Regions from separate parts of the Nonomuraea fuscirosea genome, predicted to be linked through region 2. Evidence: riboswitches for the same ligand, from Rfam matches in the RefSeq annotation. Region 2 holds a riboswitch; the other holds the start of a gene.

Region 1 (4,366 bases), 5.4 Mb from region 2:
GGCCCAGTAGTCGTAGGTTCCGCGTCCCAGCAGGACGTCGTCCTGGGTGGCGATGACCCGGTTGAGGTAGGCGATCAGCTGGGGGCCGTCGTCGGCGAGCCAGTCGCCCTCCTCGTACGCGATGCCGTCGAGGGACATGAGGTGGTAGAGCACGACCTTGCGCATGTGAGTTCTCCTGCTCGATCACTTGGGTCGATCACTTGGGCGGTGGGGCGAGCCCGTCGTGTGTCCCATGGTGTGGCCGGGGCACGGGTCTCCGCGATAGATTCGGCGGCAGCCGAATCCATGGGGGGAGTCGGGCATGCTCACCGTGACGTTCTCCGTCCATGACCTGACCTCGATCAGGTTCGCGTACTCCCCGCTCAGGGAGGTCTCCACCGGCGTCCACGCCCTGCGCACCCCCGCCGGGCGCGTCCTGCATCTGCCGTGGTTCAAGCAGGTGGGCGCCCGGCTCGGCGGCGAGCTGGCCCCGTTGCTCGACCTCGTTCCCGGCGGCTCGTACATCCCCGACTTCCTGTGCCCCGTCCCCACCAGCCCGCTCCCTGACCTGGCCGGCGAACTGGCGATGCTGCGTGCGACCCCCCACGAGATCATCCGCGCGGACCTCGACCGCATGGCGGACGAGACACCCGGCTCGTTGACCGGGCGTGCCATGGAGCTGTACCGGGATCCGGCCGCCGGCCTCGACCGGCTGGTGGACGCCATCGAGACCTACTGGCGGCTGGCCATGGCGCCGCACTGGCCGCGTATGCGCACCCTGCTCGAAGGCGACCTGCTCCATCGGGCCCGGCGACTGGCCGAACTCGGCCCCGCCGGGGTGTTCGCGGACCTGCACCCGGCGATCCGCTGGGAAGGCCGCACCCTCTACCTGGAGCGCCGCCCGGCGGAGTGGTCCAGGACGCTGAACGGCGAGGGCCTGCTGCTGGCCCCGTCCATCTTCGTCTGGCCCGGATTCCTCTACCGCACCGACTCCCCGGGCCAGGTGGCCATCACCTACCCGGTCCGCGCCATCGCCACGCTGTGGGAACGCGGCGCCGCGCCCGCCCCCGGCGCGCTGGCCGCGGTCGTCGGCCGCTCCCGCGCGCTGCTGCTGGGCGAGCTCGACGCCCCCGCCTCCACCACCGACCTGTCCCGCCGCACCGGCCTGGCCTCCGCCAGCGTCTCCGAGCAGCTCACCCTGCTGCTGTCGGCCGGCCTGGTCACCAAGCACCGCGTCGGCAGGTCCGTGCTCTACGTCCGCACCCCGCGTGCCCAGGCTCTGCTGGACGGCTGATCCCGCGGGCCGGGGGGGTGTGCGGGTGGGCGGCGGCCCCGCGCGGCCGCCGCCCACCCGCCGTCTAGCCCCGGCTCACAACACGGAGGCGGTGAGCGGGGCGGGGCCGGACTCCTCACGCTGTTCGAGCACGTGCTTCCACTGGCGTACGCCCGCGCGGTCCGGCCGGACCGCACCGACGAACGCCTGCCTGCGCCAGTCGGAGAGCTTCTCCTCCTTGACCACGTCGCCCGTGTGGGGGGAGTGCACCATGTAGCCGGGTTTGGAGATCATGCCCACGTGGCCGAGGCCGCTGAAGAAGACCAGGTCGCCGGGCTTGAGGTGGTCCCAGGAGATCTTCCTGGAGAACGCCCCGTACTGTTCGCTGGCGGTGCGCGGGAGTTCGATCCCGGCCGCCTCGTAGGCCCGGAGCATGAGCCCCGAGCAGTCGTATCCCTGTCTGCTCGCGCCGCCCCATACGTACGGGGTGCCGCGCTTGTCCATGGCGTATCTGATCGCGACCTTCCAGGGCGGAGCGGGGGTCTGCTTCTCCTGGATGCGCTTGATCTCGGCGCCGGTCAGGGTGGTGGTGTCGTCGTCGTCGGTTGCTGCCTGGGCTGCTGGGGTGGCCAGGAATAGTCCGGCGGCGGCCGCCGCCAGGACGATGGCGATACGAGACAGAGCACTGTCCTTCCATGAGGCCGGCCGGGTTAGCTGACGGGCTCGGGCCTGGAAGACAGCCCTACGGCGCGCTGGGCGCCGATTCGCCCCTGGGGGAGAGATGGGTCCCCGGCTCCACGCAGCGGCTGCGTGGATTAGGCCCGATGGACTCTAGCGAATGGGTCAAAAGGTAGTAAACCCCCAAAAATCGGACGTCCGGAAGTTGAGATGGTGTGTTCGTCAGACGAGACGAGCCGGTAAGGTACCGCCCATGGAGTCGCGTAACATCCGCTTGGCCGTCATCCCCGGGGATGGCATCGGCACCGAGGTCGTCGCCGAAGGACTCAAGGTCCTGGAGGCGGTGGGCACCAAGATCGAGCCCACCCACTACGACCTGGGGGCCGCACGCTACCACCGCACGGGCGAGACGCTGCCCGACTCGGTGCTGGAGGAGCTGCGCGGCTTCGACGCGATCCTGCTCGGCGCCATCGGCGACCCCAGCGTGCCGCCCGGCATCCTTGAGCGCGACCTGCTGCTGCGCCTGCGGTTCACCTTCGACCACTACGTCAACCTGCGCCCGGTCAAGCTGTTCCCCGGCGTGGAGACGCCGCTGGCCGACACGCCCACCGAGGACATCGACATGATCGTCGTCCGCGAGGGCACCGAGGGCCTCTACGCCGGCACCGGCGGGGTCATGCGGCGGGGCACGCCGCACGAGATCGCCACCCAGGAGTCGCTCAACACCGCCCACGGCGTCGAGCGCGTGGTGCGTTACGCGTTCGAGCAGGCCAAGTCGCGGCCGCGCAAGAAGCTCACGCTCGTCCACAAGACGAACGTGCTGTCCTACGCCGGCGACCTGTGGCAGCGCACGGTCAACCGGGTGGCCGAGGAATACCCCGAGGTCACCACCGACTACAGCCACATCGACGCGGCCTCGATGTTCTTCGTCACCCAGCCCGAGCGCTTCGACGTGATCGTCACCGACAACCTGTTCGGCGACATCATCACCGACCTCGGCGCGGCCATCGCCGGCGGCATCGGCCTGGCCGCCAGTGGCAACATCAACCCGGAGCGGACCGCGCCCAGCATGTTCGAGCCGGTGCACGGCAGCGCGCCCGACATCGCCGGCCAGGGCAAGGCCGACCCCACCGCGACCATCCTGTCCGTCGCCATGCTCCTCGACCACCTCGGCCTGCGCGCCGAGGCGGCCAAGGTCGAGCAGGCGGTCGCCGACGACATCGTCGAGCGCCTGGCCGGCTGGGCCGGTCGCACCACGCACGAGATCGGCGACGACATCACCGCGCGAGTATCCGGCTAGGACCGCCTAGCCCCGATCAAGCGCCTGGCGGTCCGAGGAGGACTGCCGGGCGCTTTTTCGTGTGCGGGTTCGGGTTCCGGCGGCCACGCGTGCAGCGCTCAGTGTCAAAAGGACTAATCATCCCTTTGGCCCCTTGCTATCCCATATGGCGAGACAATAGGAAGTACGGACTGCCCTTACGGGCATGGCCGCTCACCGCGGCGGGGCCGCAGTCAGCAAGCAGATCCCGTACATCCGCTAGATTTCGGTAGATTTTCGGTAGACCGCAGAGAGAAGGACCGCCGTCATGACCATCGCTCAGAAGCTCAGCTTCGACGTGCAGCTATCCGACCACGCTCGCACCGCGGCCGAGCGGGAGCAGGTACTGACGGACCCCGGTTTCGGGCAGACCTTCACCGATCACATGATCTCGATCGACTACACCGAGGGCCAGGGCTGGCACGACGCCCGGCTGCTGCCGTACGGGCCGCTCCAGCTCGACCCGGCCACCGCGGTCTTCCACTACGCGCAGGAGCTGTTCGAGGGGCTCAAGGCCTACCGCCAGCTCAACGGGTCGATCGTGACCTTCCGCCCCTACGCGAACGCCACCCGCTTCAACCGCTCCGCCGCGCGCATGGCCATGCCGGAACTGCCCGAGGAGACCTTCGTCGACTCGCTGGAGCTGCTCGTCCAGACCGACAAGGAGTGGGTGCCCACCACCGAGGGGCACAGCCTCTACCTGCGCCCCTTCATGATCGCCACCCAGGCGGGGCTGGGCGTCAACTACCCGTCGAAGACCTACAAGTACATGGTCATCGCCTCGCCGGCGGCCTCGTACTTCACCGGCGGCATCAAGCCCGTCTCCGTCTGGCTGTCCACCGAGTACACCAGGGCCGCCCCCGGCGGCACCGGCTTCGCCAAGTGCGGCGGCAACTACGCCGCGGCCTTCGTCGCGCAGCGGCAGGCGGTGGAGAACGGCTGCGACCAGGTGGTCTGGCTGGACGCCCACGAGCACCGCTACGTGGAGGAGATGGGCGGGATGAACCTGTTCTTCGTCTTCGGCGGCAAGCTCGTCACCCCCTCGCTCACCGGCACCCTGCTGCCCGGCATCACCAGGGACTCGATCCTTGAGCTGGCCGGGGACCTCGGGCTGGAGA
Region 2 (4,366 bases):
TTCGGCGTGCCCTTGTAGACGTGGTCGCCACGGAGCCTGGCGGTGACGGCGCCGCCGTTCAGCATCGGCTCGTCCACGCGGACGTCCGTGACGGTCGCGGTGAAGACGGCCGTCGCCTCGCTTACCTGCTGCTCCGGTGTACGTATCGCGCAGCTGCAACCCGCAGCGGCGGTAACCGGACCGGCGGAAACCAGGAACAGTGCCGTCGCCATGGAGAACGCCGCGAGCACGCGCATCATCATGCCTTCATGACGTGCCGCGGACGTGATCGGTTCGACATGATGTGCGCTGGGAGCGATCGGTCGCGGAGGAGCGTCGTTGAGCAGGACAGTACCGGTGATGTTCGGGGACGCGATGTTCTGGGCTTATGACGTGGCGCTCGGGGTTCTCTTCGTCGAAGCGGCGCGGGTCTGTGCGGAGGCGCCGGCGGATCCCCGGCCCTCGTGGTGGCCGGAGCTGGAGCAGGATCTCCGCACCCATGCGTTGGCCGGCAGCAGTTGCGCGGTCCTGCTGGACGGCTTCGGCGAGGACCGGCGACAGGTACTCCTGAACTGCGTCGTGGAGGCGGCTCGCCGGATCGAGGCCCGTGGCGGCGTGCACCGAGCCGAAGTCGCGACCTGGCCCGAACTGGAGGAGAGCGCTCCCGGCTTCCTGCGCGGTGCGGAGCACATCGACGCGGCTCCGCTGGTTGAGCTGGCAGAGGCGCTGGTCGATCTGGCTGCCGGTACGCTCCCTCCCGCTCCGGCTGAGCGGCATTGGTACTACGGAACGCCGGCGGGCCGGATCGTGCAGGGCGGATCGTGATGGGCTGCGAATCGTGCCGGGCGGCGGACAGGCTTAGCTGCCCATGCGCTGGTCATGGCCATTTGTTGATGTTGACGACCGGCACGGCCGTGTTGTAGCGAACGGCCCGGCTTGCTGCCCGGCGGTTACGGCTCCAGTCGCTCGCCACTGGTCGTTTGTCGGATCGCCCCGCCCACGGGACCGCTCGTCTCGGATCTTGATCTACTTTTCGACAGATCCCCATGTCCAGGCGGCTGCTGCCTCACCTCTGTGGGCTGATCGTTTGCTTCATCTTCCGCCGACGGCTTTCGGAGTCGTCGGGTAACCGGGGTCGGCCGGGTTCCACGGCGAGCGGAGCGAGCGGGGGGTTGGGGGATCGAAAGGGGGCGGCAGCCCCCCTTGGGGGATGCCGCCTGGAACCTCGTGGCGCGAAGCGCCCCCTTGTGGAAGGCCTTGTAGTTTCCCCCGAAGCCCCCGCGCGGGCCCCGTACCCCGGAAAGGCGCGAGCGCGCGCCCCACAGTGGGGCGCGCGCTCGTGTCGGCGGGGTTTGTCAGGCGGCGTATTCCGGGTAGCCGTAGCCGACGACCTGCGACTTCGGACGGATGCGCTCCTCGACCTTGCCGTTGCCGGTGTTGCCTTCGATCGTGGAGATGGTGCCGTTCTGGTTGTCCTTCACGACGAAGCCGACGTGCTGGATGTCGCTGAGGGACTTGCCGCCCTTCCAGGAGAAGAAGACCACGGCGCCGGGCTTGGCTTCGCTGCCGAAGCGGTGGTTGGCCTTGAACCACTTGGCGTGGGCGACGGTGTAGGCGTCCCAGCCGACCTGCGGGCGGGCGCCGGTCTGCTCGCCGACCCAGGAGACGAACATCGAGCACCAGGCGGCGTTCAGGTACGCGTTGCGGTTGCCGCCGTCGCGGGCGACGGTTTCGGCGGCGCGCTGGGAGCTGGCGTACCACTGCTGGTACTTGGTGCCGCCGCCCGAGGAGTCCTCGGAGGTGCCGATCTGGGCCTTGGCCAGGGACAGGACCTGGTCGGCCGTGACGTTGACCTTGGTCTCCTCGCTCTTGCCGCCGGCCTCGTGGGCGGCGACGGCGGTGTCCGGGTGCCTGGCGGCGGTGGCCGCGGCTACTCCGGTGGCGGTGTCGGCGTTGGCCGCGATGGGGGCGCCGAGTGCGGAGGCCAGGATGGTGGCGCCCAGGAGGGCGCGGGTGATGCCGGTTTTGGGTGCAGCGGTAAGACGGTACTTGGCCATCGAGGGGGTTACTCCTTGCTTCCATGCCGCTTACCGGGTTAGCTGACGGGTTCGGGCGTGGAAGCTGCCCTACGGCACCGAGGTGCCGATTCACCCCAAGGACGTGGGTCCCCGGTTCCGTACGAAGACGGATTCAGCGGTCACAGGACGATCCTGTGATCTTTCGTGCGATGGTCAGACATAGCCGGACAAACCGGGCGTATGCCTCAAGGTGCCTCATAAGGTAATACATGAGGCAAGAGGATTACAAATCCATAAAAGCGCAGTCAGGTGAGTTGTCTACGCGCGTCGGCCAGAAGTCCCATCATGGCAAGGGATTCATCAAGCGGCATGATCGAGGATTCGGTCCTGCCATCGGCCGTGGCGGCGCGGACTTCGCGAAGCTCCCCGGCGTAACCGTTGTCCGCCGGATCGAGCACGTGCTCTTCCGGCTCCATGGAGGGCCCGGTGAGGAGGATCCGCTCCGGCGCCCAGAACGGCGCCGGGATGTCCGCCCGCATCCGGGTACCCACAACGCTGGCCATGTTCGGGTAATTCCCCAGCAAGGAGGCCGCCACGAGAGCGTGCCGTCCGCCGGGGTAGAGCAACGTCCCGGCCACCTCCGCGTCCACCCCGGTCGGGGCCAGGGAGCCGGTGACGTGCAGGCCCGAGGGCGTGCCGAGGAGCAGCTGAGCCAGGCTGAACGGGTAGATCCCCAGGTCGAGCAGGGCGCCGCCGCCCAGATCGGGCGCCCAGAGCCGATGGGCGGGATCGTACGGGGCGGCGAAGCCGAACGTGGCCTGCACCGAGCGGAGGTCGCCGAAGCGCGGATCGGCCGCGATCGACTGGATGAGGGGGTTGAACCGCATCCACATCGCTTCCATCAGGAACACGCCCGCCTCGCGCGCCAGTCGCACCATCTTCTCGGCGTCGTCCACGCTCGCCGCCAGCGGCTTCTCGCAGAGCACGGCCTTGCCGGCCGCGATGGCGGCCTCGGCCACCTGGAGGTGCTGGGCGTGCGGCGTGGCCACGTAGACGGCGTCGATCGCCGGATCGGCGCACAGCCGCTCGTAGGAGCCGTAGGCCGACTCCGCCCCCAGCGTGGCGGCCAGGGCCTGCGCTCTGGCCAGGTTCCGTGAACCGACGGCGCCGACCCGCATGCCCGGTTCGGCGGCGATGGCCGCCCCCACGGTACGCGCGATGCCGCCGGTCGCCGCTATTCCCCAGGTGAATTCTCGCACGCCGCAGATCGTACAGGAAAGGTAAAAAGATGGTTATGTGGGGATAAATCGGGACAGCCCCAATGTCTCTCCTGTCACAAAAGCGGTGAAGCGCCAATCACGTCACGTTGAACGTGTCCGGGTCAGGACCGATCCGCTGCCCCCTGTTCATCGCCCCGATGGCCGCCATCGTCTCCGTGTCGAGAATGAAGTCGAACACGTCGATGTTCTCCTTGATCCGCGCCGGCGTCACCGACTTCGGGATGACCACGTTCCCGAGCTGCAACTGCCAGCGCAGCACGATCTGCGCCGGCGTCCTGCCGCACTTCTCCGACAGCACCGTCAGCGCCGGGTCGGTCAGCAGACCCTTGCCCTGCCCCAGCGGGCTCCACGCCTCGGTGATCATGCCGTTGGCCTCGTGAAAAGCGCGTAGCTCGCGCTGCTGCAGGTACGGGTGCAGCTCGATCTGGTTGATGGCCGGCGTGATGTCGGTCTCCTCCATGAGCCGGGTGAGCGCGCCGACGGTGAAGTTCGACACGCCGATGGCCTTGGCGCGCCCGTCGCGGTAGATCCGCTCCATGGCCTTCCATGCCTCGACGTACTTGTCCTGCCGCGGCACCGGCCAGTGGATGAGGTAGAGGTCGATGTGGTCCAGCCCCAGCCGGGTCAGGCTCTCGTCGAAGGCGGCCTCGGCACGGCCGTGGTCGCCGTTCCACAGCTTGGTGGTGACGAACACCTTCTCGCGCGGCAGCCCGCTCGCGCGGACGGCCCGGCCCACCCCCTCCTCGTTGCCGTACGCGGCGGCCGTGTCGATGTGGCGGTAGCCGGCCTGGAGCGCGGTGGCGACCGCCTGCTCGGCCTCGTCGGCCGGCACCTGGAAGACGCCGTACCCCAGCTGCGGGATCTGCACGCCGTCCGTGTTGAGCAAGAGCGAGTTCATACTCCCCATTGTTCATGCCGCGTTCCGGCCGGCTTAAGCCGGCCGGGCTACCTTGAAGCGGTCGTGAACGGCCCATCACCCCGCTGGGAGGGCAAGGAGTGGTCGAACAGGCGTCGGCCTGGGTGGAGTCCCCGCTCCAGATGCTGTGCGCCGTCGAGGCCCACCACGCCGGGCTGCTCGGCCCCGCGACG

Evidence for each region. A riboswitch is a leader RNA that binds a small molecule or an ion and turns the genes downstream of it on or off. The one in region 2 is predicted to bind cyclic di-AMP.
Region 1: another riboswitch for cyclic di-AMP. It lies ahead of OIE67_RS01150 (C40 family peptidase); the one in region 2 lies ahead of OIE67_RS26075 (CHAP domain-containing protein).

Annotation. Positions count from the first base shown of each region.
Region 1 is NZ_CP109074.1:259,640-264,005, forward strand. It holds gene OIE67_RS01140 (dihydrofolate reductase family protein) at 1-165, opposite strand, end outside; gene OIE67_RS01145 (ArsR/SmtB family transcription factor) at 302-1,273, shown strand; gene OIE67_RS01150 (C40 family peptidase) at 1,349-1,756, opposite strand; cyclic di-AMP (ydaO/yuaA leader) riboswitch at 1,937-2,084, opposite strand; gene OIE67_RS01155 (3-isopropylmalate dehydrogenase) at 2,184-3,230, shown strand; gene OIE67_RS01160 (branched-chain amino acid aminotransferase) at 3,517-4,366, shown strand, end outside.
Region 2 is NZ_CP109074.1:5,702,297-5,706,662, reverse strand. It holds gene OIE67_RS26085 (hypothetical protein) at 1-242, opposite strand, end outside; gene OIE67_RS26080 (hypothetical protein) at 340-804, shown strand; gene OIE67_RS26075 (CHAP domain-containing protein) at 1,335-2,036, opposite strand; cyclic di-AMP (ydaO/yuaA leader) riboswitch at 2,049-2,185, opposite strand; gene OIE67_RS26070 (Gfo/Idh/MocA family protein) at 2,303-3,256, opposite strand; gene OIE67_RS26065 (aldo/keto reductase) at 3,354-4,175, opposite strand; gene OIE67_RS26060 (hypothetical protein) at 4,274-4,366, shown strand, end outside.